One region of the Nonomuraea sp. NPDC050783 genome, then DNA from elsewhere that is predicted to be linked to it. Evidence: riboswitches for the same ligand, from Rfam matches in the RefSeq annotation. Region 1 holds a riboswitch; the other holds the start of a gene.
What was found. A riboswitch is a leader RNA that binds a small molecule or an ion and turns the genes downstream of it on or off. The one in region 1 is predicted to bind cyclic di-AMP.

Region 1 (7,634 bases):
ACCCTCAAGGCTGATGCCCAGGCTCTCCAGAGCCTTGGCGGCAACGCCCTCACCTTCGTGGATCAAGCCAAGAAGAATGTGCTCAGTGCCGATGTAGTTGTGGTTGAGCATCCTGGCCTCTTCTTGGGCCAAGACGACAACACGCCTCGCTCGGTCGGTGAACCTCTCGAACATCTCGTCGCTCCTCACAGAGCGGTCAGTCAGGCCGGTAAATCCGGTCCCGTCCTCCCGCATGCTAGCCCTGGCTCGGCGAACCGTGCCCATCGCCTCTGACACGCTCTATAGCAGAGACGTTCCCCGAGAGCAGGGCGTTCACCCTCCATCCAACTACTGTTAGGGGGTGACGTGTTCCCGATACGCCGCAAGCGAACGATGTTTAGGCCGCTACGGGGAGGCGACACTGAATTGCCGCCGCGACGCACCCAGATCAACACGGATCGGCCCCCGGACGCCCGGGCCGCCTGCCCGTCGAGGGGCCGCGCCCGCCGCATCGCCGGTGATGCCGCGTCCGTATCTCTGTTACGCAATCACTGTATGTCGTCCGGCAATGGAAGGCCAAGTGAGCGCGCTACGCCCTGAGCATGACCCGGTACCTACCGCTCCCCCGGTCAATCCCCATCCGGTCAGCAGGGTTACCGGACGGCGGCGGCGGCCCCCGCGCGAGTGGAGATCACGGATTAGGCCCCCTCGGCGAAGATTCACAGCTTTTACCCAGGAACGGGGGCGGGAGCCCGCATACCCCATTCAACGTACGTTCCCGCGTCCGGATCGCCGCAATCCCCGGCCGTCACGCCATCAATCCCCCGGCGCGTTACGGCATCGCCGCTCCGGCGTCCCCCGGGCACGCCTCAAGGAACGGGCCGCCCTCAGCATTCAGCATTCGGGCAGAACGGACATCACGCCTTCACATATGCGGGCGCCCGCCCGGTGAAACGGCACCGGGCACGGGGCCGTGACACGCGGCCAAAACGCCCGCATATGGACGAGTCAGCGGTTCGTCCGCCGCGGCGTTCCGGTATTTGGAACGCCGCCGTAAATGATCATGCGCTTATGGCGGCCGCCGGGGTCCAAGGCGAACGGCATAAGCGCATGGTCGTACGACGGCTCTTTCAGTGAGCCGCCTCGTACTTCTCGACGACGGTCGAGGCGATACGGCCACGCTCGCTGACCGGCAGACCGTGGGCCTTGGCCCACTGCCGGATCTCCGCGCTCTTCTCCCGGCTCATCGCACTTCTGCCGCTACGACCGCGACGACGTGCGGAGGTTGCGGCGCCCGCCCGGCGCGCGTGCTGCACGAAAGGCGAGAGCGCGTCCCTCAGCTTCTTGGCGTTAAGGTCGCTGAGGTCAATCTCATAGGAGGAGCCGTCAATAGCGAAGCTGACCGTCTCATTGGCCTCGCCCCCATCGAGGTCATCGATGAGAATCTCCTGGATCTGCTTGGCCATCTACGCAATCCTTTCGCGGGCATTGTTTCATTCGCCTGCCCAAACATATACCCGGAAAGGCGCTGAGACAATTCAGCCACTGCGGGATTCGCTGACTGGCCGATCAGTTCTGCTTCTCGGCCGGCTCCTGAGGCTTAGGGTGCCGCCCGGGGCCCTCGTACCGGACCAACTTCACCACGCCAAAGATGAAGGCTCCGGCCACCACGGCCGGGGGGATGAGCGCTGACAATACGTCCGTTAGGGCTTCCATTCGTCCTCGCCTCCACGGCAGACAGGGTTTGGGGGGCGCTATATGCGCCCGGGGTCGCCGCCTTGAGATCGTGACCCCTGTGCAGCGTACGGCGACAACCGCCCGCATCCGACCATAGCGGCACACACATGCCCTGCGCGTCGCAGGGGCGCCGACATCCGGCAACCCGGACGCCCCATAGCCTAATGCCAGTCTCTCCAGACTCCTTACCGGATCAAGCGAAAACTTTGCGAAAAGGCGTCGGCGCAGGTGCGGAAGGCTCAGCGAAGATCTTTTACCACACGCGTTCCGGCCAGCCGGTCGTGCGGACCACGCTCCAGCGGCTTGTCCATCAGGATGAGCAGACCCACCCCGAACAGCAACATTCCGGCGAGGAGATTGACCACCGGAATGCCCACCAGCATGAGCGGCCCCGGATAGACCAGGGCCCGTTTCAGGGCCGCGCCGGACGCCGGACGGCCGGGGGCCAGGCGAATCCGCATGATCACCTTGCCGAACGTGCGGCCGCCCCGGGAATGGGCCCACCAGTCGTAGCCCGCATAAGCCGCCCCGGCGACCAGCCAGGCGCCCACACCGGGCAACCGGCCGTCGAAGACCTGCAACATCCCGACAGTTCGGAAGATGCCCCACAGGGCGATGAACAGAATGTAATAGAAGACCCCGAAGACGAGCGCTTCAATCAGCCGGGCGGCGAGCCGTTCCCACCATTCCGCCGGCAGCGTGTCCGCGCGCGGCACCGTACCGGCCATAACCTCCACCTCGCGTCGTCGGCGGCCCCGGCGGGGCGTGCAGGTCCTCCCATTCTGGTACGGCCCCGCGGGCAAAACATAGGGGCCGGCGGGAAGCCGGCCCCTATGGTGACGTCCGCGGACTACTTGATCTTGACGACCACCGTCCGCGCGAACTTGTCGGCGAACGTCTGCTGCAACGGCTTGTCCCAGAGCTGGGAGGCGCCGTTGACGGCGACGCCGGCCCACGCGAGCAGCGCGGGGATCAGCGGGATCGGGACGGCGTTGAGCACCCACCAGCCCCACGTGCCGACGGCGCGCTTGAGCGCGGCGTCGGTCGGCAGGCCCTTGGGCGGCATCGCCTGGCCGACGGGGACGACCTTGATGCCCATCACCATCTTGCCGACGGTCTGGCCGTTCGCCTTCAGCAGGAAGAAGTCGTAGGCCACCCAGAGGAGGGTCACCACGACCGACGACAGGATGCCGACCACGATCGACGAGGCGAACCCGGAGCTGCTGCCGTCGAGCGAGCTGTAGGTGGCCACGAAGAGGAGGCCGAAGATCAGGCCGACGACGATGTTGAGGATGAACAGGATGACGCCGTCGATCAGCCTGGCCACCAGGCGCTGCCACCACTCGGCGAGCGGGGCGGGGGCGCCGGGCGGCTGGACGCCGACCGGCTGGCCGTAGCCGGGCTGCTGGCCGTACTGCTGCTGGCCGTAGCCCGGCTGCCCGTAGCCCTGCTGCTGACCGTAGCCCGGCTGCTGGCCATAGCCCTGCTGCTGGCCGTAGTCCGGCTGGGCCTGCTGGCCGTAGCCGTACGCCTGGCCGTACTGCTGGTCGCCGTACTGGCCGGGGCCGGAGGAAGGCTGCTGGCCGTAGCCCGGCTGGGACTGCGGCTGCTGGCCGTACTGCTGCTGGCCGTAGTCGGGCTGCGACTGCGGCTGCTGCCCGTAACCGGGCTGCTGGCCGTAGTCCGGTTGCGACTGCGGCTGCTGGGCGTAGCCCTGCTGGCCGTAACCGGGCTGCTGGCCGTAGTCGGGCTGGGACTGTGGCTGCTGGCCGTAACCCGGCTGGGCGCCGTACTGGCCCGAGGAGGGCTGCTGACCGTAGCCCGGCTGGGACTGCGGCTGCTGGCCGTACTGCTGCTGCCCGTAGTCCGGCTGCGACTGCGGCTGCTGCCCGTACTGGGGCTGCTGGCCGTAGCCCTGCTGCTGGCCGTACTGCTGCTGCCCGTAGTCCGGCTGGGACTGCGGCTGCTGCCCGTAGCCGGGCTGCTGGCCGTAGCCCGGTTGGGACTGCGGCTGCTGGCCGTACTGCTGCTGGCCGTAGTCCGGCTGCGACTGCGGCTGCTGGCCGTACTGGGGCTGCTGGCCGTAGCCCTGCTGCCCGTACTGCGGCTGCTGGCCGTAGCCCTGCTGCTGGTTGTAGGGGGGTTGACCGAATGCGTCGTCCGCGCGGTAGCCGACCACGGTGGCGTCGGGGTCCGGCTCGCCGGGGTGGCGGCCGGGGTTCTGCTGCCCGTAGTGGGGATTGCCGGGCGCGGAGTTCTCGCCGGATTCGTCTTGTGGATACGGCGGCTGTCCGGTGCTCACCGTGTCACCTCGCTTCGAGTGCGCATGTGGCACATGTCAGGGCACATGCCTGTGCTGCCCAACGTATCGACATAGGTATCAACAATCACCTTTCCGTCTGGTCAAGGCCTGCGTCACCCGATGTCAGATGGAGCAGCATGCGGGTGTTGCCCAGGGTGTTCGGCTTGACGTGCTCCAGGTCGAGGAACTCCGCCACACCCTCGTCGTACGAGGCCAGCAACTCGGCGTAGACCTCAGGGGAGACGGGTGTTCCCTGGATGGGGCGGAAACCGTGCCTGGCGAAGAAGTCGACCTCAAAAGTCAGACAGAATACACGTCGCAGACCAAGATCCTTCGCCTGCTGTATGAGTGCCTCGACGATCCGGTGGCCGATGCCCATGCCGCGGTGTTCCGGATCGACGGCGACCGTACGGACCTCGGCGAGGTCCTCCCACAGGACGTGGAGGGCACCGCAGCCGGCGACCCGCCCGCCGAGCTCGGCCACCCAGAACTCCTGTACGTCCTCGTACAGCGTCACCGTGGTCTTCTCCAGGAGCCGGGGACCCGCGCCCGCGTAGGTGTCGACCAGGCGCCTGATCCCGCGGACGTCGGGCGTGCGGGCACGCCGGACCACCACCGCGGTCTCGGGCACTGTCAGTTCGGCCACCTGCTCCATGGCTCTCCAGAGTACAGATGTCATTACGGCTCGGACTTATCTCCCTCTGCCCGCGCCGTTCCACGCCACGCCCCGGTCACCTGCGGACAGGCCCGGCATCGACGTCCGTCCGGCAGAACCAACGGCAAAGAGGACATAAAGTCTCTTCTGTACGCTTGATCACGAGATCACCTTGTGACCCTTCAGTTGTGAAACCTCAACAGATCAAGCAGTTCTGGTTGAGCAGGAACCGGGAGTGCATTAGTGTCCAGCGACGATGTTCCCCGCGTGTCGTACGTGAGGAACACGCCCAATTCCCGCAAGGGAAGCCGGGGAACCGCCGATGGCGCCCGCCGCACGCCATCACGGGGTGAATCCGAGTCTTCGGTAGGGCTGCTCCGGCCCGAACCCGTCAGCTAACCCGGTAGGCGTCGAGGAAAGGAGCTGGTTGGTGAAGCGCACGCGTACGCGTGGGAACAAGAGGTCGGCGGGCACCGGTGCCCGCCCCGCGGAACGGCTCCGGCGGCCGTTCCGGCTCGGAGTGATGGCCACCGTGGTCGCCGCGCTCCTGGTCGCCGTCCCCACAGCCCCGGCGTCCGCGGATCCCAAGCCGTCGCTCAAGGAGCTGTCCGACAAGGTCGAGAAGCTGCACGTCGAGATCGAGACGCTGACGGAGCAGTACAACGGCCAGCGGGAGAAGTACAAGACCGCCAAGAAGGCCGCAGAGGCCGCGCAGAAGACGCTGGCCGACAGCCAGGCCGATCTGGCCGCCAAGCGCGCCAAGGCCGTCATGCTCGCCCAGAACGCCTACATCACCGGCGGGCTCAACCGCACCCTCGCCTTCACCCAGGCCAAGGATCCCGAGGCGTTCCTCGACCGCGCCGCCACCACGCAGGCGCTGGAGGCCCAGCAGGGCGAGGAGGTCAACCAGCTCCTCAAGGCCATGGACGCGGCCACCCGCGCCGAGGCCGGCGCCAAGACCCGCATCGAGGAGCTGCGCCGGATCGTCGCCGACCTCGAAGCCAAGCGCGAAAAGATCACCAAGCTGGTGGCCAGGACGGAGAGCAGCCTCTACCGGCGCGCGCTCGGCGAGGCCGGGCAGCCCGGCACCCGCGCGGTCCGCGTCAACCTGCCGATCCCGGGCAGCGGCAAGGCCGCCGAGGCCGTCAGGTGGGCGCTCACGCAGCAGCTCAAGCCGTACGTGTGGGGCGCCGCGGGCCCGAGCTCCTACGACTGCTCCGGCCTGGTCATGGCCGCCTTCCAGCGGGTCGGCATCTCGCTGCCGCACTACACCGGCGACCAGTGGACCGCGGGCCGGCACGTCTCCAGGGAGGAGCTGCGCCCGGGTGACCTGGTCTTCTTCTACAGCGATCTGCACCACGTCGGCATCTACATCGGCGGGGGCATGATGATCCACGCCCCGCGGACGGGTGACGTCGTGCGGGTCGCCTCGCTCGCGAACCGGCCCTTCGCCGGCGCGGTCCGCGTCGCGGACTGACCCCGTTCTCGAACCGGCCGCCCGCCTCCTGAGCGCCGGTCCGTCCTGCTTCGTCCCTCCCTGTCGATGAGCCGCGAGCCTCAGATGAGCTGGCGGCGTGCCGCCCAGGCCACGGCCTCGATGGCCGTGGCCACGCCGATCCGGTCACAGATGCCGCGCAACCGGCGGCGCACCGTCCTCCCACTGATGTCCAGACGCCTGCCCACGCGATCTACCGTGACGCCCTTGGCCAGCTCGCCGAGTAAAGCCAGATCCGCATGGCTCAGCTCAACGCCTTCAGTGAGCACATCCATCGGGAGCCCTCCCCCCCAACAGCAGAATTTGGACCATACAACGGGCCAAAGCCGCTCGTCTCGCAGACGGTAAACGCATCTCCGAAAGGTCGTCAAGCACGATAAATCCGCTCCTTGACGAGCGCTATTGACATGATCCCGCATATGTGACGTACTCGCCATATGCCGCCCGGATCCTGGACGCGTGATGACCGATCCCGTTGAGCGGTCCGCGGCTGCCTCTCCCTCCTCTCCCCACCCGGTGGACGTCCTGGGTTTTGATCCCTCCGACCCCGGTTTTCTGGATGATCCCTATGCGCGCTACCACGTGCTGCGCGAGCGCGGGCCGATCGTCCGCACGCCTGCCGGGCTGCTCGTCCTGACCGATCACGAGCTGTGCGGGACGATGCTGCGCGACCCCCGCTTCGGGCACGGATCGCCGCCTCCCGGTCACGAAGGGCCAGGTCAGCCCGTACAGTCCTTCCTCCGGCTGGACCCTCCCGACCACACCAGGCTGCGCGCCCTGGTCAGCCGGGCCTTCACGCCGCGCATGGTCGAGCGGCTGCGGCCCCGCGTCGAGGCGATCGCCGCCGGGCTGCTGGCCGCGCTGCCCGGGGAGGCCGACCTGGTTTCCGGTTTCGCCTATCCCCTGCCGGTCATGGTGATCACGGAGATGCTGGGGGTGCCGCCGGAAGATCGGGAGCGTTTCCGCGGGTGGAGCGAGGCACTTGCCCGTGGCCTTGACCCCATGCTTACAGAAGAGCTGATATCGAAAACCGGACGGGCCGGAAGTGAGTTTCGTGACTATTTTCGGCGCCTTACCGAGTTGCGGCGACGGCGGCCCGGAAATGACCTGCTGAGCGCACTGGTCCAGGTCGAGGAGCTGACCGAGGACGAGTTGCTGGCCACCTGCGTGCTGCTGCTCGTGGCCGGCCACGAGACGACCGTCAACCTCATCGCGAACGGCGTGCTCGCCCTGGCCCGCCACGGCCTGCTGCCGCACGCCGCCGAGCGGCCGCGGCAGGTGGTCGAGGAGGTGCTGCGGCACGATCCGCCGGTCCAGCTCACCGGGCGGGTCGCGCTGCGGGACGCGGAGCTGGGCGGCACGCCGGTGCCGGCGGGCACGGTGGTCGTCGCGCTGATCGGCGCGGCCAACCGCGACCCCGCGGTCTTCCCCGACCCCGACCGTTTCGACGTCACCCGCGAGCCGGG
Region 2 (7,634 bases), on a different contig from region 1:
CGAGACGATCGCGGAGGCGTTGCGCTGCAAGGAGAGCGGGGAGGAGAAGGTGATCCTCACCGCGCTGTGCGGCCACGGCCACTTCGACCTGGCGGCCTACGACCGCCACCTGGACGGCCGGCTGGAGGACTTCACGCTGCCGCAGGAGCGCATCGACCGGGCGCTCACCGAGCTTCCGTCCTGACCTGGAGGACCGGGTGGCCGCCGGGCGGCCACCCGGTCTCTAGCGTGCGGTGGGGCGCTTGCCGTGGTTCGCCTTCTTCTTCTTGCGCGCCCTGCCCTTGCGTGCTCGCCTGGCCATGAGCCCGCCTCCCGTCGATGAGGTTCCCGGCATGATCTCCCACCGTCCCTCCGCCGCGCCGACCAGGCAAGCGGTCCGCCGGAACTAACATTCCTCCAACATATCCGTGTCATAATTTGGTGGAATCTGTTGGAAGGAGCAGGGGTGCTCGCACAGCAGCGTCAGCAGGCGATCCTGGAACGCGTACGCAGCAACGGTGGCGTCCGGGTGGCCGACCTCGTGCGCGAGCTCGGCGTCTCCGACATGACCATCCGCCGCGACCTGGAGGTGCTGGCCGAGCGCGGCCTGCTGGAGAAGGTGCACGGCGGCGCCACCGCCCTCGGCCCCGGCTCGACCGAGGAGCCGGGCTTCACCGCCAAGTCCGCCCGCCAGCAGCCGGAGAAGCAGGTCATCGCGCGCCGCGCCGCCCAGCTCGTCCGGCCGGGCACCGCCGTCGCGCTGTCGGCGGGCACCACCACGTGGGCGCTGGCCCACCATCTGATCGGCGTGCCCGAGCTCACGGTGATCACCAACTCGATCCCCGTCGCCGACGTCTTCCACCGCAACCCGCGCGCCGACCGCACGGTCGTGCTGACCGGCGGGGTCCGCACCCCCTCGGACGCCCTGGTGGGCCCGGTCGCCGTGGCCGCGATCCGCCGCCTGCACGTGGACACGCTCTTCCTCGGCGTCCACGGGATGAGCGTGCGGGCCGGCTTCACCACGCCCAACCTGCTGGAGTCCGAGACCGACAGGGAGCTGGTGACGGCGGCCAACCGCCTGGTGGTGCCCGCCGACCACACCAAGTGGAACACGGTCGGCATCAGCACCATCGCCGAGCTGAGCGAGGCGGACGTGGTCATCAGCGACGCCGGGCTGCCGCAGGAGGCACGTACGGAGCTGGCCGACAGGGCCGGCGAACTCATCATCGCGGAAGAGGGCACGCTGTGAAGCGCACCATCACCCACCTGGCCGACGGCCGGGAGCTCATCTACTTCGACCGTCGTGACGACGCCGACCGCGGCGCGGTGGACCGGCGCGAGCTGGGCCCCCGCCCGGTGGCGTCCGAGCTGCGCTACGACCCGCTGACGGAGGAGTGGGTCGCGATCGCCGGGCACCGGCAGACGCGGACGTTCCAGCCGACCGGCACGGCGGCGGAGTGCCCGTTGTGCCCGTCGTCGGGGGACCGGCTCACGGAGATCCCGGCCTCCGACTACGACGTGGTGGTGTTCGAGAACCGCTTCCCCTCTTTTTCCGGAAATTTTGCGACTTATGAGGATGTGGGTGGGCTGAGTGCGGTCCGGCCCGGCGCGGGCCGGTGCGAGGTCGTCTGCTTCACCCCCGACCACGACTCCAGCTTCTCCCGCCTGTCCGACGACGGGGTCGAGCTGGTCATGGAGGCATGGGCCGACCGCACCGCCGAGCTGTCCGGCATCGAGGGCGTGGAGCAGGTGTTCTGCTTCGAGAACCGGGGCTCGGAGATCGGCATCACGCTGGCGCACCCGCACGGGCAGATCTACGCCTACCCGTACGTCACCCCGCGCACCAGGCTCCAGCTCGGCGCCGCCGCCCGCCACCAGGGCCCGGGGAACCTGTTCGCCGACGTCCTGGCCGCCGAGCGGGCCGCCGGCACGCGGGTGGTGGCCGCCAACGAGCACTGGACGGCGTTCGTGCCGGCCGCCGCGCGCTGGCCGTTCGAGGTGCACGTGTACCCGCACCGGCAGGTGCCCGACCTGCCGGCGCTGACGGAGGCGGAGCGGGCCGCGTTCGCGCCGCTCTACACCTCGGTGCTGCGGGCCTTCGACGGGCTGTTCGGGGTCGTGATGCCGTACATCTCGGCCTGGCACCAGGCGCCCGTGCGGGAGGGGCGGGAGCTGGCGTACCTGCATCTGGAGCTGTTCAGCGTCAGGCGGGCGCCCGGGAAGCTGAAGTACCTGGCCGGATCGGAGTCGGCGATGGGCGCGTTCGTCAACGACGTGCTGCCGGAGGAGGCGGCCCGCATGCTCCGATCACAACTTGATCACTAATAGATTTCTACTTAAGGTCGCATGAATCGTGATCTACCACTAACATCCCGATATGCACCGGTGGTCACAACCGTTGCACGCCTAATCCCGGGCGCGTCGCCCGGGAGCCGGGGACCCACCGCACCTGGGGTGAATCCACTTCGGTGGTAGGGACGCACTCTCACGCCCGAACCCGTCAGCTAACCCGGCCGGCAGAGGGAGAGGAACCCGAGTACGTGGCGGCTTCGCCCCCCGCACCCCAGGCCATCGGCTCCGGCCTCGCCGCCACCGGCCTGATCGCCGCCCTGGTCGTCGGCACGGTCGCGGCCCTCCCGGCGGCCCCGGCGCGGGCCCAGGTGGCGGCGGTCGCGCCGAAACCCACCGCGCTGAAGCTCACCGCGCCGAAGCCCACCGAGGCCCAGCTCCGCGCCCAGCTCAAGCGGCTCAACACCAAGGTCGACAAGCTCATCGAGCAGTACAACCTCAAGCGCGTCGAGCTGGCCAAGGCGCAGGAGGCGGCCGGCGCGGCGAAGGAGCGCCTGGCCGCCGCCGACCGCACGCTGGCCACGACCGAGCAGCGCGTCGCCGAACTCGCCCGGCTGCGCTACCAGAACGGCAACCCGCCGGTGCCCGGCTTCATGCTGGACGGCGCCAGCGCGGCAGTCCTCGACCAGCTCACCGCCGAGCAGCAGGCGCTGGTGCAGAACGTGGCCAAGGCCCGCGACGAGAAGAAGAAGGCCGCCGCCGAGGCCGAGGCGCTGACGGACAAGATCCGCGACGACGCGGCGGACGTGGCGGAGCAGCGCGACGAGGCCGAGGACGTCATCGACGACATCAAGGAGAAGCTGGCGGACCTCGTCCCGTACGCCGGCGGCCGCACGTCCAACGGCACCTGGGCCCCCGAGCTGCCGGCCGGCGCGGACAACATCACCCCGCGCACCCGCCTGATGCGCGAGCAGGTACGCAAGAACTTCGCGCTGCCGTTCTCGGTGGGCTGCTTCCGCTCCGGCGCCGGCGGCGAGCACCCGCTCGGCCGCGCCTGCGACTTCATGATGAGCACCGGCGGCAGCATGCCCACCGCCGCCAACGCCGCCCTGGGCGACCGCCTCGCCGCCTGGGCCCTGCAGAACAAGGACAAACTCGGCGTCAAGTACGTGATCTGGAAGCAGCGCATCAACTCGGGCTCCGGCTGGCGCCCGATGTCCGACCGCGGCAGCATCACCGAGAACCACTACGACCACGTGCACATCTCGATGAACTGAGACCAGGGCCAGGGAGGCCAGGGTCAGGGAGGTCAGGGTCAGGGAGGTCAGGGTCAGAACCGCCGGGGAGCCCGCGGGACGAGCAGCCCCCGGTTGAACGCCTCGCTGACGGCGGCGGCCCGGTCGCCCACGCCGAGCTTGGCGTAGATGTTCAGAAGGTGGCTCTTGACCGTGGCCTCGGTGATGAACAGCCGGGCGGCCGCCTCGCGGTTGGTGTTCCCGGCCGCCACGAGCTCCAGGACCTCCAGCTCCCGCCGGCTGAGCAGGTGCGGCGGGGGTGTCCTGACCCGGTTCATCAGCCGTGCCGCCACCGAGGGGGACAACACGCTCTCGCCCCTGGCGGCGGCCCGCGCGCCTCGCAGCAGCTCCTCCCGGGGGGAGTCCTTGAGCAGGTAGCCGGTCGCGCCCGCCTCGATCGCCGGGAGGACGTGGGTGTCGGTGTCGTAGGTGGTCAGCACCAGCACGCGCGCGGTGACGCCGCACCTGGCCAGCTCGTGGATCGCGGTCAGCCCGTCCATGCCCGGCATGCGCAGGTCCATCAGGATCACGTCGGGGCTGAGCTCCTGGGCGAGCCGTACGGCCGTGGCGCCGTCCGCGGCCTCGCCCAGCACCTCGAACCCGGGCGCGGAGGCGAACATGCTGCTCAGCCCGTCCCTGACGACGGGATGGTCGTCCGCGATCACCAACCGGATCGGGGTTCCGGCCGCCGGCTCGGCCGCGTGATCGGTCATGCGTGGCTCCCTGCCGGCAGCGTGGGGACGCGGGCCGAGATCCCGGTGCCGGCGCCGGGCTCGGACTCGATCTGTAAGGTCCCGGACAGCCCTTCGACGCGCTGCCGCATGATGGCCAGGCCGAATCCGCCGCCGCGGGACGGCGGCCGCGACCCGCCGTCCGTGGCCGTACCGGCTCCGAGACCCTCCGGATCGAAGCCCCTGCCGTCGTCGCGCACGTCCAGTGCCACCTCGTGCTCCAGGTAGGACAGCGTCAGCCCGACCCTGGTCGCGTGCGCGTGCTTGGCCACGTTGGCCAGCGCCTCCTGCGCCGTGCGCAGCAGCGCGAACTCGGCCTCCGGTGCCATCGGCCGCGCCGTGCCGGTCGTCGTGACCCGGACGGCGAGCCCGTGCAGCTTCGACCACCGGCCGGCGACGTCGGCGAGCGCGTCGCCCAGGCGGGCGCCCTCCAGCGGCTCGGGCCGCAGCGCGTCGACCGAGCGCCGGGCCTCGGCCAGGCTCTCCCTGGCCAGGCCCTTGACGGCGTCGAAGGGCCGGCGCCACAGCGCCGGGACCTCGTGCATCTGCTCGGCCGCCTGGAGCTGCGCGATGATCCCGGTCAGCCCCTGCGCCAGGGTGTCGTGGATCTCGCGGGCCATCCGCTGGCGCTCGTCGAGCACCCCCGCCTCCCGGGCCTGGGCGAGCAGCTGGGCGTGCAGGCCGGCGTTCTCGGCGAGCGTCGCCTCCAGGAGGCGATTCGTCCGGCTCAGCTCCTCAAGGGTCTGCTCGCGCCGATCCTCCTCCTTCTCGGCGAGCCGCAGGACCCAGGCGCAGCCGCACATCATGGCGATGTTGAAGGCGACGACGGTCACGTAGAGCGTCAGGCCGAGCCCGGTCGTCGTGTCCACGCTGGAGGCCTGTGCGCCACCGGCCAGGACCGCCGTGGCGGCCACGCCCAGCAAGCGCCACGGCCAGCGCAGGACCGTGAAGGAGTAGATGTAGGCGGCGGGGGTGAAGAGCCCGAACACGGGATGACGGATCACCAGGACCGCGGTGATCGCGAGCAGCCCCGCGACGAACACCCCCATGATCCGTGGCCGGTCCCGCAGGCCGGGGCGCAGGGTGAACATGCCGAGCATCCACGCGGCGGCCAGCCCGCACAGGCCGAGGTCGATGAGCAGGGAGCCGCCCGCCCAGCCCTCCGCGATCATCAGGACCGCCACGAGGAGCGCCAGCAGCGCGTACGGCACCACGTTGACCAGAAGGAACGGCGGCTGCCGTGCGATCTTCCCGCTCAAGACTCCCACTCCCCGCGGAGATTCTATTCCCAGCGGAACCAGCGGACCGCGGCGAACGCGCACACCACCGCATAGGCCGCCAGGGTCAGCAGCGGCACGGCGGACGGGAAGTGACCCAGGTACGCGTCCTGGAACGCCCCCATGCCCGCGCCGAGCGGGGTGTAGTGGGCGATGCTCCGCAACAGCGGCGGCATCTGCGAGATCGGTACCCAGAGTCCGGCGAAGAACATCATCGGGAAGAACAGCACCGTGCCGATCGCCGTGGCCGGGCCACGCCCGGGCGCGAGGGCGGTGATCAGCAGGCCGATCGCGAGCAGCGCGGCCGCCGCGAGCAGCCAGGCGAGGGCGAAGCCGAGCGGGTGCCCCGGGAGGTCCACGCCGAAGCCGAGCCGGGCCACCGCCAGGAACAGGACCATCGCGACGACCGCGATGGCGAGGTTGGCCACGAGCTGGGCGGCGAGCACGCGGGCCGGGCCGACCGGCGTGGTCCGCATGCGCCGCAGCACGCCGTTCTCCCGGTAGCCCGCGAGCGTGGTCGGCACGGAGGCCGTGGCCAGGATGGCCAGGTTGAAGAGGATCAGAACAGGGACGTAGAGGTCGAAGTACGTCAGGCCGCCGCCGGTCTCCACGGGCTGCCGCAGATCGGGGACGCTGCCGAGGACGACCAGCAGGACGAGCGGGAAGCCGATGCCCCAGAGGGGGGCGACCTTGTCCCGGACGCACAACGTGCTCTCGGCCTTGACGAGCCGCCACGTCGCGGAGCCTCGCCCGGCGGTGACGGGAGGTGCGGTGGTGCGCAGGGCTGACATGGGTATGAGGTCCTCTCCGTGACGCGTTAGCAGGAGCCGGGTTCGAGGCGCTTGCCGGTCAGATGGACGAAGGCGTCCTCCAGGCTCGCCTGCTCGACGCGTAGCCGTTCGGCCACGATCCGGTTGCGGGCCAGCACGGTGGTGACGGCGTTGAGCGCGTCGTCGTCGCCGTTGACGATGACCAGGTCACCGCGGCGGGTGACGCCGGAGACGCCGGGCAGGCTCGCCAGCAGGCGGTCGTCCATCGGCCTGGACGGGCGGAACTGGATCCGCTGCCCGACGCGCGCCCGCTCGGTCAGGCCGGCCGGGGTGTCCACCATGACGACGCGGCCGGCGTCGATCAGCGCCAGCCGGTCGCACAGCCGCTCGGCCTCCTCCATGAAGTGGGTGACCAGCACGATCGTCACGCCGCGGGAGCGCACTCCCTCGATCAGGTCCCAGGTGTCGCGCCGGGCCTGCGGGTCGAGACCGGTGGTGAGCTCGTCGAGGATCGCCACCCGGGGGTTGCCGACGAGCGCCAGCGCGATCGAGAGCCGTTGTTTCTGGCCACCGGACAGCTTGGCGTACCTGGTCCTCGCCTTGGCCGCCAGGCCGAGATCGTCCAGCAGCGCCCGCCAGTCGGCGGGCTCGGGGTAGAACGAGCTGTACAGCTCCAGGGCCTCGGCGACCTGCAGCCGCTCGGGGAGGTGTCCTGCCTGCAATTGGACGCCGAGCGCCCGGGTCAGCTCGGCGCGGTCCCGGAGGGGGTCGAGCCCGAGCACCCTGATCTCGCCGCGGTCCGGCGTGCGGAGGCCCTCGACGCACTCCACGGTCGTCGTCTTGCCCGCGCCGTTCGGGCCGAGGATGCCGAAGATCTCACCCTCCTGGACGGTGAGCGAGACGTCATCGACCGCGATCTTGTCGTCGTAGCGTTTGTGAAGGTTGCGTACCTCGATCACTGGTGGCATGCGCGCGTCCTTTCAGGCTCGGCCCATCCGCGATGGGTGCGTTCAGCCTGCTACGACCAGCCCTTCTCCCGGCACCGCCCAGGAGACGGGACCTGGCCGCCGGACGGCGGAGGCGCCGGCCCGGCCGGTCGGTGGGGGCGATCCACCGATCGGTGGACCACCACCCGGGCGGGGCACGTGGGGGACCGGCAGGACCGCTCGACGACGCGGCCTCCGCCCGCGTACGAACGAGGACCGGGTGAAATTCCGCCGCCCCCGCCGGACGAGCGGGAACTCCAGGTTGTGGCTAGGATGCCCAGCCATGATCACACGCGTGTTAGCCGGC

Region 2: linked by a shared signal. The riboswitch ahead of AB0H75_RS49120 (coiled-coil domain-containing protein) and the one ahead of AB0H75_RS16420 (NlpC/P60 family protein) in region 1 are both predicted to bind cyclic di-AMP.

What each region holds. Positions count from the first base shown of each region.
Region 1 covers NZ_JBFAHK010000005.1:389,546-397,179, forward strand. The annotation lists gene AB0H75_RS16395 (ATP-dependent Clp protease ATP-binding subunit) at 1-174, opposite strand, end outside; gene AB0H75_RS16400 (Lsr2 family protein) at 1,110-1,445, opposite strand; gene AB0H75_RS16405 (RDD family protein) at 1,956-2,444, opposite strand; gene AB0H75_RS16410 (RDD family protein) at 2,567-4,018, opposite strand; gene AB0H75_RS16415 (amino-acid N-acetyltransferase) at 4,104-4,673, opposite strand; cyclic di-AMP (ydaO/yuaA leader) riboswitch at 4,950-5,098, shown strand; gene AB0H75_RS16420 (NlpC/P60 family protein) at 5,104-6,150, shown strand; gene AB0H75_RS16425 (LuxR C-terminal-related transcriptional regulator) at 6,231-6,443, opposite strand; gene AB0H75_RS16430 (cytochrome P450) at 6,631-7,634, shown strand, end outside.
Region 2 covers NZ_JBFAHK010000046.1:11,441-19,074, reverse strand. The annotation lists gene AB0H75_RS49135 (TrpB-like pyridoxal phosphate-dependent enzyme) at 1-184, shown strand, start outside; gene AB0H75_RS49130 (DeoR/GlpR family DNA-binding transcription regulator) at 446-1,228, shown strand; gene galT (galactose-1-phosphate uridylyltransferase) at 1,225-2,304, shown strand; cyclic di-AMP (ydaO/yuaA leader) riboswitch at 2,373-2,512, shown strand; gene AB0H75_RS49120 (coiled-coil domain-containing protein) at 2,520-3,545, shown strand; gene AB0H75_RS49115 (response regulator) at 3,599-4,276, opposite strand; gene AB0H75_RS49110 (sensor histidine kinase) at 4,273-5,553, opposite strand; gene AB0H75_RS49105 (ABC transporter permease) at 5,577-6,362, opposite strand; gene AB0H75_RS49100 (ABC transporter ATP-binding protein) at 6,389-7,309, opposite strand; gene AB0H75_RS49095 (hypothetical protein) at 7,611-7,634, shown strand, end outside.